2 regions of the Paenibacillus sp. FSL F4-0097 genome follow, and region 2 is predicted to be linked to the other one. Evidence: riboswitches for the same ligand, from Rfam matches in the RefSeq annotation. Region 2 holds a riboswitch; the other holds the start of a gene.

Region 1 (12,477 bases), 440 kb from region 2:
TTTTAGATGCTGGACAGACCCCTGACAACAAACCAGAGAGTACAGATGGGAATGGGGACGCAACTGCAAAACCAAATGACGGTTCTGATAAACAAACGGAGAATGAAACACCTTCAGCACGGGAGTTGGCTTTTCGAGAACAAGAGGCGAAGCTTGCTGAGTTAATGGGTGTGATCACCCACTATGTGGAGGAGAATAATCTCGGTGAACAAATATTTGTAGCCGACAAACCGCAGGGCATAGAAATCACGCTCAGCGACCGTTTTCTTTTTGATGTGGGTAAAGCAGATGTGAAGTCACCAGCCCTTCCTGCTCTTCAGCAGTTGTCTGGCTTATTCAAAGATATCGGGGCAACGATCAGCATTGAAGGACATACGGATAATACACCAGTGTCATCAGCTTCCCGTTATAACGACAATTGGGAGCTATCGGGTGCTCGTGCGCTTTCTGTGCTGCGCTTTTTCTTAGATAATGAAGGACTGAACCCGGACACTTTTCAATATGCAGGTTATGCTGATACCCGACCAACAGCAGATAATACTACGGTAGCAGGCAAACAAAAAAATCGACGCGTAGAGATCATTGTACTTCGACAGCTTCAAGAGGTGGAATAAAATATAGTTGTTTGTGCTCAGAGCTAAGTTCGGCGGCTAAGGCCATTTCAATTGCCACATTGACCAACAAAGGGGTTTCACCTAATTTAATTAGTTATGATGAACGAAAGGCAGCCCCTGTTTCGCACACCGTAGGTTAAAATGGAAGTTAAAAGGACAACCATTACAGAGCTACATGCGAAAGGAGCTGTTACTATGAAGAATACCATAAAATACGTCGGTTTGGATGTGTCTAAAGAAAAAATTGCGGTGGCGATTGCAGATGAGGGTCGGGAACCCGCACGATATTATGGAGCCATCCCCCATACCCCAGATGCAGTGGCTCGAATGATTCGGAAACTCAAAGGTTCAGGGATTACACTGGAGGTCTGCTATGAAGCCGGGCCTACGGGGTACGACTTATACCGCTGGTTGACGAAGATGGGAATTTCCTGTGTGGTAATTGCACCTTCGCGTATGCCACAGCGTCCCGGAGATGCCATAAAAACCGACCGACGGGATGCAGAAAAACTGGCTCAGTTACACCGGGCTGGAGAATTGACTGCGATCTATGTGCCAACGCCAGAACTCGAAGCTTTACGAGATCTCATTCGTGCACGAGAAGATGCTAGGCAAGACCTACATCGGGCTCGGCAACGGCTCATTCATTTTCTATTGCGCCACCAAATTCACAAGCCAGAGGGTATGAAAAAACGCTGGACCAAAAGGTACCGGGAATGGCTCTCTATGCTGAAGTTTAATAATGTAGCTCAAGAACGGGTATTTACCGAATCCCTGCAACAGCTCCGGGAAGTGGAGGAGCGAATCAAGCGACTTGAAGCCGCAATGCGAGAAGAAGCACAGATCTGCCCTTACGCACCTGTCATTCAAGCGTTGCAAGGCCTGAGGGGAATCGCCCTGCTGACAGCTATGACTTTAGTTGTCGAGATTGGAAATTTCGAACGTTTTCGTTCACCGGCTCAGCTCATGAGTTACCTGGGACTCGTGCCACGGGAATATTCCTCGGGAGCAAGTACCAAAAGAGGGAGTCTTACAAAAGTCGGAAATTCCGGAGTGCGGCGCGCACTGGTGGAGTCCGCATGGAGTTACCGTCACCGCCCTGCCGTCAAGGGAGATTTAGCAGTGCGTCTTGAGGGCCAGAGTATTCATGTCCATGAAACGTCGTGGAAAGCCCAAGAACGGTTACACAGCAAGTATTTAAAATTAGTCAGACGCGGGAAACACCGAAATTTAACCATGGCAGCAGTGGGTCGTGAGTTAATTGGATTTATCTGGTCGATTGCGGTAGAGGCAGAACGAAAAATGGCGTAGGTGAAACGAAAAAAATAAAAACATACCCAAAAGATTTGAATCCTTGGGGCATGGAGACAAAGAGAAAGGTTCGAGGAGAATCCATGAATTCCCTGTGCACAGGATCCCTGATCTAACGTGCGAAATTAGTTTACGGAAGCTCCTTCGACGTAGGCATAATATGTGGTAACCAACCCACGGATAGCAGATTGCCAGCCGACGACTCGCATTTTGTCTCTGTGCCCAAGGGATTGAAAACCCTCTAGTTTAAAGGGGAAAACAGGGGAATTGACTAATTCGTTCATAGCAGGGAAAACCTCCCTGATTATTCACCTATTATCGTATCCAATCGCGGAATGAGGGAATTACTCCCTGATTATTACTCTTTTTAGTCTGAAATAGTGGTTTTACCGAGATGATTAGGGAGGAATTCCCTCAAAACCTAACTTTCACGCTATAATCGTCTAAAATGAGGGAGGTTTTCCCTAATTCCATACTCCACTAGACCCTCAAACCACTCAATTGGGTTTACGGATACTCGCACAATCTACATAAGAAACACAAACAGCAAGTCCCCAAATCACAGAAACTTGCTGCTAAAAACATCACACTTGATCAGACTATTTCCCGTCCCCAATTTCCAATTATTCAGCAACTAACGCGCTATAACCGGCTGCATCTAACAGACCTTTTACAGCATCAGCATATTCTCCATCAACTTCAATCTCAAAAATCCAACCCCCGCCATATGGCTGATCATTGATAAGCTCCGGACTAGCTTCTAATCCATCATTCACCTTGGTAACCGTCCCAGAGACGGGCGAATACAATTCCGATACCGTCTTAACGGATTCGATACTGCCTACGCTGTCACCGGCCGAAATGGTTGATCCTACCTCAGGAAACTCAACAAATACGATGTCGCCTAATAAATGCTGAGCATGGTCCGTAATCCCAACACGTACTACTCGTCCTTCTACTTGCTGTGCCCATTCATGCTCTTCGCTGTAAAGAAGGTTGTCTAATACTTCACTCATTTCAAGCCGCCTCATTTCCAATTTGGAGTTCTAAATTTAGTTATAGCCTAAGTTATCCCGGCTCACAATGTCAATATTACTAACAGGAAATTTAAATTTGTCATTTTTTCGACGTTTTCTTGTTGACAGCGCCCGACTATACCCGTTTAATGGAGACATACAAGAAGAAACGACGTTGTCGTCTTTTTATAGACAATAACCGTTTCTCGGAGAAATATAAGGATAATGTATAATGTGAACCATATACTTTCTTATATTTGAAATAAATATAGTTGCGGATGATGGCATAGGGAGAGACTGTCTCACTTGAAGACGGCGCCGAAGGAGTAAGCCCTAACAGGGGTGAATCTCTCAGGCAAAAGGACCTTTGTCGGACGTATCTCTGGAGAGCATCAGACGCAAGGCTAGATGCGTCAGATCACCAACGGGGAAACCTGCAAGCTAGTTACGGCAGGGTAACTCTCAGGTACAAAGGACAGAGCAGAAAGCGATTTGTGCATTTATGCATGATTGCTTCTGCCTGTCCTTTTTTCGTATGTAATCAGATCAAGGGGAGTGACGACATGGATGCTTTGAGAAGAACACCTTTTTATGGTCTCTATTCCGCTTATGCGGAATCCAGATGCATTGACTTCGGTGGCTGGGAGCTGCCAGTACAGTTTACAGGTATCGTAAAAGAGCATGAAGCCGTTCGCCAGCAGGCTGGGCTGTTCGATGTCTCGCATATGGGTGAATTCATGGTGATTGGGAGCGGTGCAGAAGCCTTTTTGCAAAAAATGACAACCAATGATGTCAGCCGCCTCACGGATGGTGCGGCACAATATACACTGCTCTGTTATCCAAATGGCGGAGTTGTCGACGATCTACTCGTGTATCGCCTAAGCGAAGGGCATTATATGCTCGTCGTTAATGCCTCCAACATCGACAAAGACTTCCAGTGGCTGCAAGAGCATTTGACCTCTGAATTCGGCGAAGTCACGCTCACTAATGTCTCTGACGAGACGCTTTTGCTCGCCTTGCAGGGTCCTCTGGCAGAGACCATTCTCGCGGTAGTTACTGATGCTCCTATTTCAACACTCAAGCCTTTCCATTTCATCGAACGCGCCACCGTTTGCGGTGTAGAGGTACTTATCTCCCGTACGGGTTATACCGGTGAAGATGGCTTCGAGATCTACGCTTCGCTGGAAGGTGCAGAAACGTTATGGAACGGACTGCTTGCTGCAGGCGCGCCTCACGGATTAACACCTGCTGGACTGGGTGCACGGGATACCCTGCGTTTTGAGGCAAAATTACCACTGTACGGTCAGGAGCTATCCGCTGACATCACCCCGCTTGAAGCAGGAGTACAGTTCTTCGTGAAGCTGGACAAAATAGACTTTATCGGACGCGATGCACTAATACAGCAAAAAGAAGCTGGGATTCCCCGTCGCCTTGTCGGCCTAGAAATGATTGATCGAGGCATTCCACGCTCCCATTATCCTGTTTGGGCAGATGGGGTTAAGATTGGTGAGGTCACAACCGGAACACAGTCCCCTACGCTGAAACGGAACCTGGGGTTGGCTTTGATTGATGCTGCTTACAGTGAAATAGGCACAGAGGTTTACGTAGAGATACGCGGCAAGCAGCTTAAGGCTGTAGTGATCAAGGCCCCTTTTTACAAGTATAAACGCCTTTAGCGTCCATATAAGGACGGTGAGCTTTTAAGCGAGAAATAGAAGGATAAAGTATAGCGTGAAAATTGTACTTTCTTATATTTTAAAAAAGCCAAGGAGTGAAACCTTAATGAAGCACCGTTATCTGCCCATGACAGAACAGGACCGCGTAGAGATGATGGAGGCCGTCGGGATTCAGTCTATAGATGAGCTGTTCTCCGATATTCCTGAAGCGGTACGTTACCAAGGCACTATGCCGATGTCTGAACCACTCGATGAATACGCCCTGCTGCGCCACATGAAAGGTTTGGCTGACCAAAATGCCGACTTTGATTCTCACGCCAGCTTCCTCGGCGCCGGATTATACGATCATCACATCCCTGTGGTCATCAACCATGTCATTTCCCGTTCTGAATTCTACACTGCCTACACTCCTTATCAACCGGAGATCAGCCAAGGTGAGCTGCAAGCGATCTTCGAATTCCAATCCTACATTTGCGAACTAACCGGTATGAAAGTTGCCAATGCCAGTATGTATGATGGCGCTACAGCTTTATCCGAAGCAGCGGTTCTCGCAGCTGGTGCTACCAAACGCAAAAAATTAATCGTCTCCCGTACCGTTCATCCTGAGGCTCGACAAGTGCTATGTACTTCGGCTAATGCTTGGGGTCTGGAGGTGGTGGAGATTGACTATAAAGACGGTGTTACCGATCAAGCTAAACTCGCTGAAGCTATCGATGGAGATACTGCCGCAGTGCTTATTCAATCGCCTAACTTCTTCGGCAGCATCGAGGATCTTCGCTCGGTTGAGCCGCTGATTCACGCGGTTAAAGGTCTTCTTGTAGTCAGCGCGAACCCAATAGCTCTAGGTGTACTTGAAACTCCGGGCAAACTTGGAGCCGACATCGTAGTGGGTGATGCTCAGCCACTCGGTATTCCAGCTTCTCTCGGGGGTCCAACTTGCGGATTCTTTGCCGTAGCTGATCACCTGATGCGCCGCATGCCAGGCCGGATCGTTGGCCAAACGGTAGACCGTAACGGTAAACGTGGCTTCGTTCTTACACTTCAAGCGCGTGAGCAGCATATTCGTCGTGAAAAAGCGACATCGAATATCTGCTCCAATCAGGCGCTGCTGGCTCTCTGCGCATCCGTCTACTTGTCCGTTATGGGCAAAGAAGGCATGCGTGAAGTAGGCGAGCTAAATATTCGCAAAAGCCATTACGCTGCTAATAAACTCAGCGGACTAACAGGTGCTGAACTTGCCTTCTCCTCCCCATTCTTTAACGAATTTGTCGTGAAGCTTCCTGAAGGCAGCAGTGTGGCCTCTATTAATTCGAAGCTGCTGAAGGAAGGTTATCTTGGGGGTTATGATCTGGGTCGTGATTATCCTGAACTTGCTGGACATATGCTGGTTGCCGTAACGGAAAAAAGAAGCAAAACCGAAATCGACCAATTCGCTATCGCACTGGAGGGCTGTTTATGAAACCGGAGCAAAGTCTAATTTTTGAATTAAGCCGTCCTGGCCGTTCGGCCTATTCTTTGCCACTATGCGATGTGCCGCAGGAAGAAACCTTGGAGTCCCTGATTCCATCAGATTTACTCCGTAGCGAACCCGTCGTACTTCCAGAGGTATCTGAAGTAGACGTCATCCGCCACTACACTTCTCTTTCACGTCGCAACTTTGGTGTAGACAATGGCTTCTATCCACTCGGTTCATGCACGATGAAATACAATCCGAAGATTAACGAAGATGTTGCCCGCTTCTCCGGCTTCGCCAAAATTCATCCCTACCAACCGGAAGAGAGTATTCAAGGCGCACTGGAATTAATGTATACCCTACAAAATGATCTGTCCGCGCTGACGGGCATGGATGCAGTATCCTTACAGCCTGCCGCAGGTGCTCATGGTGAATGGACCGGCCTCATGATGATCCGCGCCTACCATGAAAGTCGCGGCGAGACGCGTACTAAGGTTATCGTGCCGGATTCCTCGCACGGAACCAATCCTGCTAGTGCCTCAGCAGCAGGACTTGAAACGATCACGATCCCTTCCACAGATAAAGGAATGGTCGATCTTGAAGCACTGAAGGCAGCCGTCGGTAGCGACACAGCCGCACTAATGCTAACTAACCCAAGCACACTGGGCTTGTTCGAAACCCAAATCGTCGAGATTGCTGAGATCGTGCATGAAGCAGGCGGCTTACTCTATTACGATGGAGCCAACTCCAATGCCATTATGGGCATTACCCGCCCTGGCGACATGGGCTTTGACGTTGTGCATCTGAACTTGCATAAGACAATGAGCACCCCACATGGCGGTGGTGGCCCTGGGGCCGGACCAGTCGGCGTAAAATCTATCCTCATTCCATTCTTGCCACAACCTACTGTGGTGAAGAATGAAGATAGCCGCTTCTCACTTAACTTCGGTGGTCCTGAATCCATTGGACGCGTGAAAGCTTTTTACGGAAACTTTGGTATTCTGGTTCGTGCCTATGCCTATATCCGCACCTATGGTCCAGACGGACTGCGTGAGGTATCCGAAAATGCCGTGTTGAATGCGAACTATATGATGCACCGTCTGGCACCGTATTTTGAAATCCCATATCCGGGTGTATGTAAGCATGAATTCGTGATGTCCGGCAAAAACCTCAAGCAATATGGCGTGCGCACCTTAGACGTTGCTAAACGATTGCTCGACTTCGGCTACCACCCGCCAACCGTGTACTTCCCTCTGACTGTTGAGGAATGCATGATGATCGAGCCGACGGAAACCGAAAGTAAAGAAACGCTCGACGGCTTCATCGATACGATGATTCAGATCGTGAAAGAAGCGCAGGAGACACCAGAAATTGTAATCAACGCACCGCATACCACAGAGATTAGCCGTTTGGATGAGACACAGGCTGCGCGTAAGCCAGTTTTGAATTGTTCTTGCGGTTAAGTACTTATCAAAAAAATGTTCTAGACAGATAAAAGCCATCCTCCGTTGTTGATTAATTTCGGAGGATGGCTTTTATATCTTATGTACAAACGAGTATTTTGATGTTTATCATCAAAATTTACAACTTAAGTATTTCTATCAATTCCCATCTCTCGCTGATATCCATCTTACTATAAATACTCTTAACGATATTCCGCACAGTCCCCTCTTTCACATTAAGGTCATTGGAAATTTGCAACGCACCTTTTCTTAGTGACCAGTGATACGCTACCTCCCTTTCTCTGGGCGATAATCGATACGAATCACACTTTTCCTGAAATCTGTACTCAATTAACTTTGGGCTTCGTTCCTTCAACTTCAGAACAATCTTTTCGGATAATTGTTTAATAAAGAGAATCGAAAAGCCAATTTGCCTCTCGGCTTCAAATGAAATGTCGATATATCCACATATACAACCATTTATCATTATAGGAGCGCATACACAATTCCACTCTTTAAATATTGACATACTATGCTCTTCTCCACGCACTACTGCAATTGATTTAACCTCCATCGCTAGTGAAACTGCATTTACTCCAGAGAATTGCTTCGAAAGGTTAGTTCCACTCCTAATTCCAAAATGATCTACTTTCTTCTGAAACGCTTCGAAAGGAGTAACAATATTAATAATATTGCCGGCTTGATCTGTTAAGAAAAAAACAAAGGGCAATATGAGAAATTCCGTTACTTTCGCCAATTCTGAATGTAGTACTTCAACCAATACCTCGTAGGGAACCAGCTCTTCTATAGAAAAGGATTTTTCTGTTTTGAGGTTACTCCAAGGTTGGCAAAATTCACACAAGGAATTATTAGATTTTTTATCTACATCATCTACCGTAAACCAAGCTCGTTCACATTCAAGAATATCCAAACAAACCATTCTCCCAACTTATGGTATTAATTAAACAGAGCATAACACTCCATTCAAAAGAAAACAATGACATAAGTCGTGAGGTTTGTGTTAGATCAAAAAGATAAAAAATTGTTAAATAAAGTGGATTTATTGTAAAAAAAATATATTTTAGCACAGATTAACTCAAAAGGGAATATGTACTGAGGGATATGTATCTTAATAGATATTCTAGTTACTATAAAGTTATTAATCCACTCATCAGGGAGTTTAACAATTACGATAGGTTTGTGAAAATTCACATAGTTATGATCTTTTTTAGGAGGTGCTGAATTGTTTGAAATTCAAAAAAATCAAGAAATTTTGCTTGAAAATGTCCTTTCCGTTAGAAAGAAGATGAATCAAGAAGAATTACAAATAGAAATAGCTCAAACTGCAAAAATAATAGAAAAATATCAAGCAGTGAAAGCAGGACCCCTTATTACGAGCACATTCTCGGCGGAGATTGTTAATGGGGAATATTTAATGGACATGGAGATTATGATTCCTCTCAATAAGCCTTTTCCATCAGATCAAACTTATAAACACAAAAAAATTTTCCACTTAGTTAATGCCCTATCCTGCAGATTCATGGGGAACCCTGTTGGAGTACAAAGTACATATGAATCTATTATAAAGTACATATCAGATAAGGGACTTCAACAAATCACAGCATTTTATAATGTGTACACTTCAGATAACTCTGAAGCTTCCTTAGAAAAAATGATTATTGACATTTATGTAGGTGTAAATCCATCTATTTTATAAAAATGAGGAGCCGGCTATGAAAAAAAAAATAGTGATTTTCTGTTTTAGTATCACATTAATTTTCACTATCTTGAGTTTTATTTATTATATCGATACCTTTCAAGATACTACAATTACTGTATTAGGAACTCTTTTGATTTTGAATCTATTTATCATCAGTGAATGGAATAAGCTTAGACTGGGAAATCAAAATATTAAGCTTTGGAAGGTGTATTTTTCAGTTATTTGCTCAGGAATTATATTGATAGCCAAAATGAATAGGATTACTAATGGTCCCATATGGATACCCTTTTGTTTCACAGGATTTATCGCTCTCATATTAATTGGATTGAATTTTCTAGCCAAACACGAAAAATGAATATGGAATTAAATCAGGGATTTTCATTTGATCATTCACTCCCGATTTAATATAAATCATGATTAAAGGAGGTGACATAATGGAACTCAGTTTTAATCATAGTACGTTTGAAGAACTTGATTTATCTTCGTTGATGGATCTTAATGGTGGTGGCTGGTTAACTAAAGCAGTCGGCGTAGCCTCTTCAGTAGTGGGCGTTGGGGTTGCTGCTGCTGGAGTACCAGCAATCGCTAGTAGCTGCGCAATCTTAGGAGCAATTGCCACAGTACCAGCTCTTCCTGCATTAGGTTTAGCTGCTGCAGTAGCAGGCGTAGGAGTCGCAATATTTGGATAAGGGGGGATTGAATTGGAAATTTCAAGTAGTGGTTTTGAATTATTAAAAGGATCTGAATTGTACGATATTCAGGGCGGTGCTCTTTGGGGACAAATTGCAACTGGTATAGGTGGAGTTATTGCTGGAGCCACTTTAATAGCAGTTGCGGCAACAGCACCAGTTAGTCTTCCAGTAGTAGCAGCATGCGCCTTTGGCTATACTGCCTTAACTACATCTAGTATCATTGTAATTTCCGCAGGAATTGCTAATAAAAATATATAAAACACTTTCCTGAATATTTAGTAGCTCCAAGAGAATAAATATCATTCACTTGGAGCTTATTATGATTTCTATTAGGTCAGAGAAGCAATCTTCTAGTGAGGCTTATTTACAAAAAGATTTTGTTTCAGTTACGAAATCATTCTCTACATGGATAAGATATTGTTGATCCCAATGAATATGTACAAATCACTAATAGTAGGTGGGGTTTATTCTGTTTAAGAAATACTATTGTATTAAACAGCTTGATATTAAAGACTGCGGTGCAGCCTGTCTAGCAACTATCTCCAAACAATACGGTCTCAAATATCCAATCACTAAAATTCGTGAAGTAGCCGGAACTGATAAAATGGGAACCAATATATATGGACTCATAAAAGCAGCAGAAAAACTTGGGTTTACAGCAAAAGGAGTCAAGGGAAGCCATGAAGCCTTCTTCGAAAACTTCCCACTTCCCGCTATTGCCCATGTCATTATAGATCAGACATTATTACACTATGTTGTAATCCACAAAATATCAAATAAGGAAATAATTGTTGCGGATCCAGTCCAAGGCATAGTTAAATATACACCGGAAGATTTCTTCCAAATCTGGACAAGTGTCCTTATCTTAATGGTACCCACTCCTCAATTCAAAAAAGGGGACCAAACAAAAGGTCTATTTGCTCGTTTCTTTGGATTGCTGATTCCTCAAAAAAGAATGCTAGGAGGAATTTTTCTAACATCTATACTCTACACTATCTTAGGTATACTTGCTGCATTCTATTTCCAATTTCTTTTAGACGAAATTCTACCCTTTGGATTAAAAAAGACACTTAACATAATATCTGTTGGAGTCATCATTCTCTACATATTTCAAATATTATTAAATGCCTTTCGTAGCCATATCTTACTGACGTTGAGCCAAAAACTCGATATTTCACTCATACTTGGCTATTACCACCATGTGTTAAAGCTCCCAATGAATTTTTTTGGTACACGTAAGACAGGAGAAATAATATCAAGGCTTATGGATGCTTCGAAAGTACGAGATGCCATTTCCAGCGCAACACTAACCATCATGATCGATATTATCATGGTTATTGCCGGTGGAATTATTCTATATTCGCAAAGTGCTCTTTTATTCGGAATTACTATACTTATGGTGCCAATGTATCTGGTATTGGTTTGGAGCTTCCACAAACCATTTGACCGTTTAAACCGCGAACAGATGGAAAAAAATGCTCAGCTCACCTCCTATATTGTTGAATCAATAGATGGTATCGAGACAGTTAAAGCCTATCATGCAGAATCGAAAGTGGGCTATGAAACTGAACAGAAGTTCATCTCATTTCTGAGATCTGTCTTCAGTTTTGGTCTTTTCAATAACATTCAAGCCTCCCTCAAGAGTTTTGTACAACTCGTTGGAGGAGTAGCCATACTGTGGGTCGGAGCAAGACAAGTGATAAAAGGCAATATGACAATGGGCCAATTGATTACCTATAACTCGTTATTGGCTTACTTCCTGCAACCCATCCAGAACTTAATCAACCTCCAGCCCACTTTGCAAACGGCCATTGTCGCTGCTGACCGATTAGGAGAAATTCTTGATTTGGAAGCGGAGAAGCATAATGATGAGGACAAGAAGATTCAACCTGCTTCATTAAAAGGTGATATTAAATTTGATCGTGTCAGCTTCAGATACGGTACACGTTCCCTTGTACTTCATGATATCGATTTGACACTTAGACAGGGTGAGAAAATTGCCTTTGTCGGTGAGAGCGGCTCGGGTAAAACCACACTAATCAAATTAATTATGCAATTTTACCAACACGAAGAAGGCGATATCTTAATTAACAACTACAACATTAAAGATATTCATTTAGATAGCTTAAGACAGCGGATCGCATATATCTCACAGGATACTTTCTTTTTTAGCGGAACAATTCGGGAAAATCTATGTCTGGGTGTCGATCAGGATATGGATTTGGAACTGATTGTTACCGCCTGCCAAACCGCACAGGCTCACGAATTCATCAATCAGCTTCCACTCCGCTACAACACTTTGTTAGAAGAGAATGCGACCAATATTTCCGGAGGACAGAAGCAGCGACTGGCTATCGCCAGAGCGGTGCTCAAACAGCCGGATATTCTTATTATGGATGAAGCCACTAGTAACCTGGATTCTACAACGGAGAAGGCAGTATCGGAGACGATCAATGCTTTTGAAGACATGACTACGATTATTATCGCTCACCGTTTGAGTACAATCATGCGTTGTGACCGAATTTATGTCATGGATCAGGGGCGGATTATTGA
Region 2 (12,477 bases):
ACAAATGGTGTTATGCTAACGAGGTCTTTGGCAGCCTTTATGTCCTAATCATATGGGGAGAGGGAGGCTTTTTAGAGGTACTATCTATCAAAGTAGGCCGCAATCCAATGAAGGAGGGCGGCCTACTTATTTTTACATTTATTTAGGTTGTTTACGTCTTCTGAGATAGGCCCAGAACACAAATACCGCTACTAGAGCAATAATGGCGCTAATGGTGATAGACCTTGTTAGATGATTATTATCGTCCGCATAATATGCGGAAGCAATGGTTCCCGACCCATCCTGCTCGTCATCGGAAGAATCGTTCTGCATCGTTTGTAACACATCAATTAAATGCCCGGGTGCTTGAGGCTCCGAAATATTGCTTAGTCCTTTTGTTTCTGCTGATGAGGCTTGTTGTGGGGCGATGATTAGTTCCTGATTGTCTTTCTTGAAGGCAGCTATATATTCGTCCCGCTCACGGATAAGTGTAGGCTCACTCACTTCACCCTCAGCTTCTAGTGAATGAATAGCATAGGCCAAAGTATTAGGATTTCCTCCAAACTCAGTAACTTGATAGGACCCGTTTGAATCCTTTTGAATGATCATTTTAGATTTGGGTATTCCGCCCGATAAAATAAGAAACTCCCAGTTGTCTTGGGGTGTGACCGTTTCAATCAGACTATCGGAAGCCGCCCTAAGCTTAGCACCATCAATAAAATGAATCTGCATTCCTTGACCTACGGTAATTTCACTAATCTCTGCTTCATTCTTGTAACCATACCCTTCAGGATCTTTAGATAGCCCTTCTTTAATCAATGTTAATCCTTCTGTATTTGCAAAAGAAACAACATCTTCAGTTACGGTCTGAGCCCATACAGGTGAGAAAAAAGTCAGAAATAAAACGAATGAAGTTACAGTTAACAGCAGCGTTTTCTTAATGGGAAGCCCTCCTTAAATATATTTGTTGAAGCCATGAAGTCCCCATCTCCAGGTTCTATCGTAGCTGGAGCCACCTTTAATGTTGGTGTATAACATGGAGGTTTTTGTGCCCCCACTCGGGTTCATGTGTTGAATCCAATCATTTCCACTATATGTGTCGTACCCATAGATAACTACTGCGTGCCCGCCACCGGTAGCACTATTCCATTTCCAGCTTACATATATAGGACTGCCAACATTATCAATCTGGTTTTTTACATCGCTGTAAGATAGTGCTCCTGTATGATTCCAACTGGAGACACCATAATCATGAATGCCTTCTTGAACAGTTCCATAAGATTCACTCTCGTCTGTTGTACAGCCGGAGGTTCCCTTCACATGATCATAAAAAGAACATTGGCTTACAGAGATTCCGTAATATTGAAGTATGGTAACGCTGGTCGCAGCCCAGCACCAATTATTCTTAGCTTGTGTAGCTGTAGGGTAGCCAATTAAATTAGTCGCATATGCTTGGGAAACAAAAGAAAAAAGAAAGACTGAAACAAAGGTTCCAACAAGCATCAATCTCTTTTTTAAAGATAGTTTCATGAATGGAATCAGCTCCTTATTATGGATTAATATTCCTTTTAATAACACTATTAAAATACCATATATTAACTTATGTGTAAAGTTTAAATATTTTTTCGTTTTTATAATAGATTCTACACATTTGATATGGAGAGGGGGATACTGATATGGATAAGGAAATATTGATGCTCGTAGGAATACGTGCTCCAATGATCCAAAGCAAGCCATTCATAACAAAAGCCACTCCGCTAAGGAATGGCTTTTCTTCATTTACTCTGCAATTACTAGTTACAACTGAGGTTCCTTGCTAACTAGGTTTGCTTTCTTTTCAATCATGAGCTTGTTTTTCGTGGGCATAAATAATGTTATAACAAATGCGGCAATGGATAAAATCATCATGAAGTAGTAGGCGTCACTTGCCCCAAGAATCGATGTAAGGGATTTAAGGATCTCAGGAGTAGCGGAGGGATTATTCTGCATCAGTGTAGTTGCATGACTGGTTGCCTGCACTGTATAAATTGTAATTACGACAGCAGTACCAATGGCCCCGGCAATTTGGCGAACGGTATTATTCACAGCTGTACCATGAGTGCCGAGTTGTTTGGGCAACGCATTTAGTCCGGCTGTATTGAGTGGCATAGTAATGAAGCTTAATCCAATTCGCAGGCCTATGGTACGAATCATTAGATAAGTATACGTGGTCGATTCAGATAAATCTGTTACCGCCCACATAGATGGAATAATAAACAATAGGCCAATGATGAACAGCGGTTTTGCACCGAAACGGTCGTATAATTTACCGGTGACGGGTGACATGAACGCATTTACGAGTGCGCCCGGCAACAATAGTAGTCCTGCATCAAATGCTGTAAACCCGCGACCATTCTGCAGATAAATAGGCAATAAGATCATATCTGCGTACATCATCATTGTGATTAATACGTTAATAAGAGATGTCATCGTAAACACTTTATTTTTGAAGACCGACAGGTTTAGCAGTGGATCATCCGATTTGATTTGTCGAAGACAGAATACGGCTGTTACCACGACCCCAATCCCTAAGGTTAGGATCACGATTACATCATCCCAGCCTTTACTTCCTGCACTACTGAAGCCGTATAAAATTAAGCCGAATCCGACGGTTGATAAAAGAACACTTACCACATCAAGCTTCGACTTAGACGTCTCAGATACATTCACTAAATACTTGAACGCCAACGCTATAACAATGAGGACAAGTGGAATAAGCCCGATAAATAACCAGCGCCAAGAGTGGTATTCGACAACAAATCCCGCAAGGGTCGGCCCAATAGCAGGAGCGAATATCATCGCCAGCCCAAGCAGTCCCATAGCGCTGCCACGTTTTTCAACGGGGAAGATCGCGAGCACAACACTCATCATGAGCGGCATTATAATGCCAGCACCGGCAGCTTGGATCATCCGTCCGATTAAGAGTAGACTAAAGCTCGGCGCTGCTGCACAAATTATAGAACCGATTAATAAAAATGACATGGCACTTATAAATAATTGCCGTGTTGTAAAACGTTTCATTAAATAGGCCGTAATCGGAATCAAAATCCCGTTGATCAGCATAAATCCTGTTGAAATCCATTGTACGGTTGTTGCTGTGACATCAAAAACATCCATCAAACTACTTAAGGCGACATTTAAAAGCGTCTGATTGAGTGTGGATAAGAAACAACCAAAGATTAAGATGGTTAGTAAGATCCCTTTATTTATGTTCTTAGTGTCTTCTTGCATGTTGCAGTCCTCTCTTCATTGCTTTTTCGACATAGTGTCAATAAAATAAATCATATCAGGATTTAAAAAGTATTCCTATTTGCAATTTTATTGAAAATGTCGACTAATCGACAGAATAGGCAAATTAGTTGATGAAAGGCCATTTAAACGATAATAGAGGGATGAAATGACTGAACATAAAAGAGTTGACCCACGAGCCATTCGCTCAAAAAAGATGTTGAAAAACGCTGTTTTTTCATTATTGGCCGACAATGTGGAGATTTCGCAATTGACCGTCCAAAAAATCGCCAACCGCGCGGAACTAAATCGCGCAACGTTTTATTTGCATTATGAGGATATTAACGATTTATTGCGCCAGATCGTACATGAAATCTTCGATGACCTATCCATGAAGGTTGAACCGCTATTACAAATGAAGAGCAACAACGAACAGGAGCAGCTGATCACCTTTTTAAATTATTTTTTTGAATACCGGAAAGTTTTTGCTGTATTGATTGAGCATAAAGGCTTCAAAAACCACTTGACCAACCTGTTAAAAAATACTGTCGAAAAACGAAGAAACGCGAGGAACATTGACTCTACTAAGGAGGTAGTCTCCGTTGATATTATTGCAGCCTCACTACTGGGGATTATTATGTGGTGGATTAAGGATGGCAACCAATATAGCGCTGAATACATAGCGGGGCAAATTACCTTGATGTATAAAAGAAGATATTTATAAGGGCTTTTATGATATATTCAAGTAAAGTTTGAGTCCCTAGCCAATATTCATAAAAAAGGAAGTGCGAACAATGGATTTAGAAACGGTCATGCAAGAGCTTGAAGCTCTCGGCAAGGAACGCACCAAGAAAATATATCTATCCAATGGCGCGCACGAACCGCTTTTTGGTGTGGCCACAGGCCAGATGAAGCCTATCTTCAGAAAAATAAAACATAATCAACCCTTGGCCGAGCAGCTTTATGCTACAGGAAATTATGACGCTATGTATTTTGCCGGGGTGATCGCGGAGCCTAAAGCAATGACAGAGTCGGATTTTGAGCGGTGGATTGCTGGGGCTTATTTTTATATGCTATCGGACTTTGTGGTGGCAGTAACGTTGGCGGAGACGGATATTGCACAAGAGGTTTCTGATAAATGGATTGCAAGTGAGATAGAGTTGAAAATGTCGGCGGGCTGGAACTGTTACTGCTGGCTGCTCGGAAATCGCCCGGACAGTGAATTTTCCGCAGAAAAATTGGCCGCTATGTTGGAGCTTGCTAAAAATACGATTCATGATGCCCCTGAACGAACGAAATACGCAATGAACAATTTCATCTACACTGTGGGCGTATCCTATCTGCCGCTTCATGATAAAGCGGTTGAGATTGCAAAGGAAGTTGGTCCGGTGGAAGTCCATACCGGTAGTGCAAAAAGCAAGATTTTGAATGCTTCAATTAATATTCAAAAGGCAGTTGATAAATCGCAGCTGGGCTTCAAACGAAAACATGTAAGGTGTTAGTCAGTCATGGAGTGCTAAGGAGAGCGTATTGAAGGTTGTGCCTGCAGACAGAAGAATTGGGGGCTTGGCTGACAAGCCCTTAATTGTGTGCAATAAAAGTTAATGGAACAATAATAAAGCGGTAATTAATGTTATTGACAAAATATTTGACAATGATTAGTATTGAAAAATATTAAAAATGAAGTTAGCGACATAAAAATTAAATAATTCGCAAGCTATGATTGCTATGGATCACACTATAGCAGGAGCAGCTTCTGGAGAGACCGTGGGGGAATCCCCCGGCGCCGAAGGGTTCACAATCTCAGGCAAAAGGACAGAAGAGTACTAGATAATTCATTTGTTATTCTGATCATCGTCAGAATAAATAAATGTATTTTATTTATTATTCTTATACCTAAGAGATTGGAGCGTATCCAATCTCTTTTTTGTTATCATTTTCACTTGTTATTTTTTTCACATAAGGGGGAGTTCGAAATGGCAGCACAAGAATTAAAGAGAGATTTAGAGAATCGACATGTTCAGCTCATTGCGATTGGTGGAACCATCGGTACCGGATTATTTTTAGGATCTGGAAAAGCTATACAGCTGGCAGGACCATCGATCATTTTTGCTTATTTAATCGTGGGTATCGCTATTTTCTTTGTGATGAGGGCATTGGGAGAACTTCTGTTGTCAAAAGCAGGTTATCAATCTTTTACAGACATTGCCGAAGACTATCTTGGACCGCGGGCGGCGTTTGTAACTGGATGGACCTATTGGTTTTGCTGGATCATGACGGCTATGGCCGATATTATAGCTGTTGGGGTCTATGTACAATATTGGTTTGATATCCCGCAATGGATACCCGCAGTCATTTGTTTAATTATTTTATTAGGACTCAATTTATTAACTGTAAAAAGCTTTGGCGAATTGGAATTTTGGTTTGCTTTAATTAAGGTAATCACTATTCTCGCGTTAATTGCCATAGGGGTAGTTTTACTGGTGATTGGATTCAAAACAACTACCGGAACGGTTGCGCTCAGTAATATTTGGGCACATGGGGGAGTATTTCCAAACGGGATTTCCGGGTTCTTACTTTCATTTCAAATGGTTGTGTTTGCTTTTGTGGGTGTGGAATTGGTGGGGGTATCAGCAGCGGAAACATCCAATCCAGAAAAAACTATCCCATCGGCGATTAATAAAATACCTTTACGAATTCTATTTTTCTACGTGGGTGCTATTATTGCCTTATTATGCATCAACGCTTGGACAGAACTAAACCCGGCAGAAAGTCCTTTTGTTAAAACATTTAGTTTAGTGGGGATTCCGATTGCCGCGGGGGTTATTAATTTCGTTGTATTAACTTCAGCTGCTTCTGCTTGTAACAGCGGGATGTTCTCAACAAGCCGGATTCTATACAATCTAAGCAGAAATGACCAGGCTCCAGCCAACTTTGCAAAGCTTAATAAAAATCATGTACCAAGTAATGCTTTATTCATATCCACGCTTGTCTTATCTGTAGGGGCTTTGTTGAGTAAGCTGATTCCGGAGACGGCCTTTGGCATCGTGACAACGATTAGTGCCATTTGTTTCATCTGGGTTTGGGGCGTCGTTCTAATTTGCCATTTGCGATATAAAAAGACGAAGCCGGAATTGCAGGCCAAATCAAAATTCAAGGCACCGTTCACACCTTTTGTGAATTATGTTGTTCTAGCCTTGTTTGCAATCATACTCATAATTATGCTGTTTGCTGATGAAACTCGTCCGGCATTATTGTTGACGCCTTTATGGTTTATTTTATTATTTGTTTTGTATTCGATAAATAGAAGAAAGAGGGAAAGAGATAATAAAATAATCAGGACCGAAACACCTCTCTAGTTTATGAGGAAAGCTTTAACCGGCGCAGAAGCCGTGGTTATATTCAACCGCGACTGGGCAGGGAGCCCTTGCCGGTTTCAAGCGTTCCTACATGGACGTTTGCTTAAAGAATATGCAAAGTTAAACAGAAAACCGGAAGATACTGTTAAAATGGTATCTCCCGGTTTTTTAGTTTTTTACAAACTATAATATCATCGAGTTTACAGTTTTTTTCAGTTATTGTTTATTACTATTTCAACTGATATAATTCTTATTTCGACAATAAGTTTACAAGTAAGATAACTATCGTAATGGTAAAATCAATTTAAAAGTGGTGAATTCATGAGAGAGTTCTACAGTCGGGTGAATCGAAAAACCTATTACATATTAATGTTAATGATCATCGTTCTTATGATGTTTGGATTGATACTATCTACCCTAGAGTTAGATGGGATTGATTTTGGTTATATCATTCATTTTTTATGTGTGGCGTTTCTAACGGTTTGTTTATGGATTTACCCTGAGCATGAGACACATACTTTTAGAAAGATTATCATTCTATTTGGATTTGCGTATTTTTATACGCTATTCTTTTTATATCCTCAAACATGGACTACCTATATCCTCATTTGTCTTATTCCTGCACTGTCTATTCTATTTTTTGATTTAAAATTGTTCTATTTTTCCTTCATTATAAATGGGGTACTAATGGTAGTTACATTTGGCTATATCCTCTTGATTGATAGAGGGGATTTATATACATATTTACATTATGATATGCTAGGCAATTTCATTAATATAATAGCGGTTCAAGTGTTATTATTTTTCATTTTTCAAATATCATTTAAACGGATGAAAAAACAGCAGCTTTATTATGAACAATTACAGCAATCTGAGCGTTTAAAGATGGTTGGACAATTAACAGCTGCCGTTGCGCACGAAATTAGAAATCCAGTGACAGTGGTTAGAGGTTTTTTGCAGTTTTTTGATGAGGATCCTTCATTTGATGATCCTATGAAAAGAAAATTTAAATTAATGATTGATGAATTAAACACAGTAGAACAGATTATCTCGCAATTTCTAACCCTTTCAAAGCCAAATGGAGAGCAAAAATTAGAAAAAGTAGATGTGAAGGATGTACTTGAAAGTGTTACAGGATTGCTCCATTCCTACGCAATGTTATCTGATAATCAAATCGTTACCTACGTAGAAGAAGATTGCATGATTTCTATTAATAAAATTGAATTTAAGCAGCTGCTTATTAATATAATAAAAAATGCTTTAGAGGCTTCGGAAGTTGGTAAATCTGTCTCTATTATGGCGAATAGGAACAATAATTTTATTGAGATAACAATCATCGATGAAGGAAGCGGGATGTCGGAAGCTGAGGTTAAGTCGCTAGGCACTCCTTTTTATTCATTAAAAAGTAATGGAACAGGTTTAGGATTAATGATTTGCTTTAATATCGTAGAAAAATACGGCGGGGAAATTTATTATAGTAGCTCTGAAGGTAAGGGGACAACAGCTACTATCCGCTTTTTAGCTATAAATGATCAGTAATAATGAGCCTTCTTTCAATTGAACAAAGGGGATTACCTCAAGCCTTCGGCTGGAGAGGTAATCCCCTTTTCCTAGCTGCGTTAACGATTATTTTAGAGGGATTTTGATCTCCAGTTGCTTGTTATAATTTTTAACTACATTGCCTTTGGCATCTAATTTATAAGCCCCGGTGTTGCCTTTTTCAAATACGGCTTGATAAGGTCTGATAACTAGATATTCAGCGGCTGAGCGAGGCGCTTCGAACAATAAATCTTCAGAAACCGTATTTTGAGTTGCTGCAATAGAATCTCTTGCAATAGATTCTAATTTATTGCCCAGATTATCATAAATGTCATATCCTAAAGCCTGGCCTTGGGTGGCAACCCCTTTAACCGCTAAAGCGATACGCACAGAAGTCTCTCCCGCAGCAACACGGGTGGTTTTGATTTCAAATTGGTTGTCTTTCTTTATAGCAGGCAGCTGAATGTTACGCACTAATCCTGCTTGCTTGAGAGAAAATTTAAGTACATACGGTTCATCGATTCCGTTAAGCTTCACATGGATACTCAATTCAGAGGAAGCCAGGCTTGCCTTTTGTTGCTCAGTTAGCCATTCGGTCTGCAATACAACAACCGCCTTGTTGGCATCACCGTCACTGATCCAGCGTGGTGTTTTTAAATCAATGCCTCCTGGTTGAGTGAGCTTGGCGTCTATTCCCACAATAGTACCTTCTGCAAGATAGGGCTCACCTTTATCATTTAAAGTTACTCCTGCGAGCATTCCTGAAAATAGCGATCCCTCACGGCTCAGGTCGATCTTAATATAGTTACCATCAAACTGCGCACTGCCCTTTAAAGTAAGCTGATCGTGTGAATCGGCCACTTTTGTTGTATTCAGGGAAGCTTCAACAGCGGGTTGGGCACTGGATGCTTGAGTTAAAGCTGGCATTCCCAACGCTCCTAGGCATACAGCAGCACTTAAAATTACAGACATCTTCTTAGTCATTTTTTTCATGATATTATCAAGCTCCTTAATTTTTATTTAACTAGCACGTTTATCTCTAGACCGTCAATATAATGCTTCACTGGGTTTCCAGAACTGTCTGTTTTAAATGCTCCATTCTTACTTTGTGGGTTCTCAAACTCATAAAGATAGCCACGGATTGTGAGCATATTAGGGTGTTTCTCAAATGGCTCAGTAAGCAAATCGACATTAAGTGACCTATTGGAAGTCGAGAGGACTTTCTGCGAAATATCTTTCAGCACCTGTCCTTGTTGATCCTTTACTTCAAAGCCCACTAAACTCAATGCTGTATGATCTTCGTCTGTATCCTGTTCCAGCATGAGCGACAGGCGTGTCGTTAATGGACTATATTCCAGCTTTTTCAGGATCAAACTCCATCCTCCAACTTGTGCGCGTATATCAGGTGTGGAAATTTTATTAATCGTAGCCTTCCGCGCAGGAATTTGGAGAACAAACGGTTCATCAATACCGTTTAAGTCAAGGGTTACGGTCAATACAAATCGATCAGGAAAAGGTTTGTTGGAGATCCCCGAATTCGAGGAATCCACTAGTCTAAAAATAGCTGTGTTGCTTTCAGCACCTTCTATCCAGCTTAGAAACGGCATAGCTTTCCAGAGACCTTCTGAAAATTGCTCCAGGGAAGCCCCGTCGATCAATACTTCTGCAGAGGTTATCGCACCTTCCGCTAGAAAAGGCTTCCCATCCGCTCCAATCGTTACTCCGGCTAGCTTACCTTCCAGTTCTTCTCCCTCACGCTTCACCGAGAATGCCAACCGGCTGCCATCAAATACAGCCTCTTCGGCAGACAAGGTAATCCCTTCATGCGTATCACTGCTGTTTAGACGGGAAGTCAGTCCCAGACGCTGGGCCGCTTGTAATCCTATATCATCTGCCCGTTCAAAAATACCACCTATCAAGGGAAGCTGCTTGAGCGCATTGGCCAACGTAGGCGGATAGATAGCCGTTAGCATAACACTTAACAATATCGCTGCAGTCACAGCAGCTGTGATTTTTGGATATATCCGCTTTTCCTTTTCCACAGGATCCTGGACAATGGTGGCCAGCGATGCATAAATCGAATCCTGCCGTGATCGTAGTAAAGGAGGAAGCTCCTGTATATTAGCTTTCCCTAGCTCCCTGATCTGCTTTTCTAAATTGTTATTATTCATTAGCAAGACCCTCCTCCGGCACAGGATGTATCTGTTTGGACAACAATCTCCGTGCGCGATGGAGTCGTGCCCTGACCGCTCCCTCGGAGATGTCGAGCACATCTGCAATCTGCTTAATGGATAAATCGTCATAATAAAAAAGCACGATAGCAAGCCGCAGGGATTCGTCCAACTGATTAATGAAGCTTTGCAGGTCTACGTTGCCTGAATCTTCAAAATGCACATAGGAAACGACCGGTTCCTCGGGAATTTCCGCCACAGCTATAGTTCGTTCTCGCATACGAAGTAACTGATTGCATTCATTAATCAGGATGCGTATAACCCAGGTTTTGAAAAACTTAGGCTGCTTAAGGTTGGCCAACCCTTTATACACCTTCAGTGTTGTTTCCTGAAGAGCATCCGCGCAATCTTCATCTTTTAGCAGAATGGTTTTGGCTAATCTGTACAACTGGGATTCCAGTTGCCTGAAAAGACGGGTAAACGCCTCGTGGTCGCCTTTCTGCGCTTTTTTGATATCCAGTTCGTTTTCCAGCAAATGATTTTTCCTCCTTGAGGGCCCTCTGTATAATTAGATGGAGAAGACATACAAAAAGTTATATTTAGGATAAAATTCATTCTCCTGGACAAATCACTTACCTCGGTAGTGGTATAAAGTCCGTGCAATTCATTGTTTTTGGCAAGGGGAGTTTCAAGTGGATAAACTGAAAAAAATCCAGAATTACCACCTTAACTGAAAAGAAGTAGTGGGGTAATCCTGAATTAAAAAGTGTATACATATACCTTGGTACGCAGTGTGTCCGTGCATGTTATGGTACGGACAGGCTGCATGCCTGGAAGGGCAAAACAAATGCTAATAACCACCGCACCCGGCAGTAGCTCACGCTTGAACTTTTCCGCCAGCCGTTTCATCGCTCCGGGAAATAAGTAACAAAGAACAATATCCGCATGCTCGTAAGAACTGCTATAAATATCCCCACGTACATAACGGAGCCTTCCGTGGAGCAGATTCTGGCCTTTGGCTGCTCGCAGCATACGTGTGCCGAACCTAGTAAGCAACTGGGATGTCCATAAGGGAATACTGGAATTTTCAATGCCTGTCAGCCTTTTGCCTGGACATTGGCGAATAACATCCATACCAAGTGTTCCCCAACCCGATCCCGCCTCCACAATGCTGCTATATCCCGGAATCCGATTCACCTCAACGGCAACAGCCGAGCGTACAGATTTTGACGTAGGCATCGGCGATATCCCGTTCCTCCAGCTCACCAGCACAATCGACACCATGGATAACAAGGCTGCGAAGGCGATGAGCCAAGCGATGGCTTGAATCACAATCAATACGATCATTCCTTCTTCATCTGCTAGAAGTTGGCTTCAAATTCTCTTACTTTCTCCCAGCATTTCGTTTATCAACTTGATATTTATAAAGATCCTGAATTTCCTTGCTTTCAATATCTTGACCTACATAAAAAATCAGAGTGGGATCATTTACTGGATGGGCATAAGAAAGGTAAGTGCGATGTATAAAATCAAAATCCATCTTACCCAGCTGGAAATCGATTTGATATTTATCTTCTAAATAGATTTCAAATTGCTTTTTTAAAGCCAGAGACTTCCACGGAAGTCCAAAGAATAAAAAGTAGACTCCTATAAGAAATATCAAAAAAATTAAGAGGAAAAGCGACTTTTTACTGAGAATGGTATGTTTTATAATTCATAACCCTCCCTAGCGTTTATTCTACATGAACTTTGCTGGACATATCAAAATCAACCTCTTCAAGAAATTCAATAACTTCTCCATTGGGACTGTGAATGATCGCGTTTTTTATTAGAAGAGGCGGTTCGCCCAGAGACAGAGAGTCCGGTGCTATAAAAGCTTTTGCCCCATGTGCCAGGGCTTTTTGATACATCTCCTCTACATTATCTACATAGAAGGCAAGATGTAATAACGCTCCGTGCGCTATATCTTCATCAGACAAGGCTTTTTTTCCTTGAGCGGCGATGACTGCATCATTATCAAAAATCTCAATGCAGGTTCTGCGGTCAGGTGAAATCAGCATGGAGGCTTCTTTGATCTGAAAGGATGGCAGACTCCAATGATGACCTAGCTTAAATCCTAAAACGTCAATATAGAAAGAAATAGTTGCTTTATAGTCTTTGGC

Evidence for each region. Region 2 has a riboswitch for glycine ahead of MHH86_RS30675 (amino acid permease). Riboswitches for the same ligand answer to the same signal wherever they lie in the genome.
Region 1: another riboswitch for glycine. It lies ahead of gcvT (glycine cleavage system aminomethyltransferase GcvT); the one in region 2 lies ahead of MHH86_RS30675 (amino acid permease).

Annotation. Positions count from the first base shown of each region.
Region 1 covers NZ_CP151965.1:6,390,576-6,403,052, forward strand. Annotated here, with positions in the region: gene MHH86_RS28780 (flagellar motor protein MotB) at 1-614, shown strand, start outside; gene MHH86_RS28785 (IS110 family transposase) at 810-1,925, shown strand; gene MHH86_RS28790 (hypothetical protein) at 2,051-2,209, opposite strand; gene gcvH (glycine cleavage system protein GcvH) at 2,549-2,941, opposite strand; glycine riboswitch at 3,220-3,318, shown strand; gene gcvT (glycine cleavage system aminomethyltransferase GcvT) at 3,505-4,617, shown strand; gene gcvPA (aminomethyl-transferring glycine dehydrogenase subunit GcvPA) at 4,724-6,076, shown strand; gene gcvPB (aminomethyl-transferring glycine dehydrogenase subunit GcvPB) at 6,073-7,533, shown strand; gene MHH86_RS28815 (helix-turn-helix transcriptional regulator) at 7,652-8,443, opposite strand; gene MHH86_RS28820 (hypothetical protein) at 8,756-9,229, shown strand; gene MHH86_RS28825 (hypothetical protein) at 9,667-9,921, shown strand; gene MHH86_RS28830 (hypothetical protein) at 9,934-10,182, shown strand; gene MHH86_RS28835 (peptidase domain-containing ABC transporter) at 10,382-12,477, shown strand, end outside.
Region 2 covers NZ_CP151965.1:6,827,458-6,839,934, reverse strand. Annotated here, with positions in the region: gene MHH86_RS30700 (hypothetical protein) at 139-798, opposite strand; gene MHH86_RS30695 (C39 family peptidase) at 934-1,509, opposite strand; gene MHH86_RS30690 (DHA2 family efflux MFS transporter permease subunit) at 1,777-3,249, opposite strand; gene MHH86_RS30685 (TetR-like C-terminal domain-containing protein) at 3,416-3,970, shown strand; gene MHH86_RS30680 (DNA alkylation repair protein) at 4,041-4,748, shown strand; glycine riboswitch at 4,993-5,075, shown strand; gene MHH86_RS30675 (amino acid permease) at 5,223-6,605, shown strand; gene MHH86_RS30670 (HAMP domain-containing sensor histidine kinase) at 6,975-8,144, shown strand; gene MHH86_RS30665 (DUF5643 domain-containing protein) at 8,232-9,137, opposite strand; gene MHH86_RS30660 (DUF4179 domain-containing protein) at 9,161-10,315, opposite strand; gene MHH86_RS30655 (sigma-70 family RNA polymerase sigma factor) at 10,308-10,850, opposite strand; gene MHH86_RS30650 (class I SAM-dependent methyltransferase) at 11,075-11,662, opposite strand; gene MHH86_RS30645 (VOC family protein) at 12,049-12,477, opposite strand, start outside.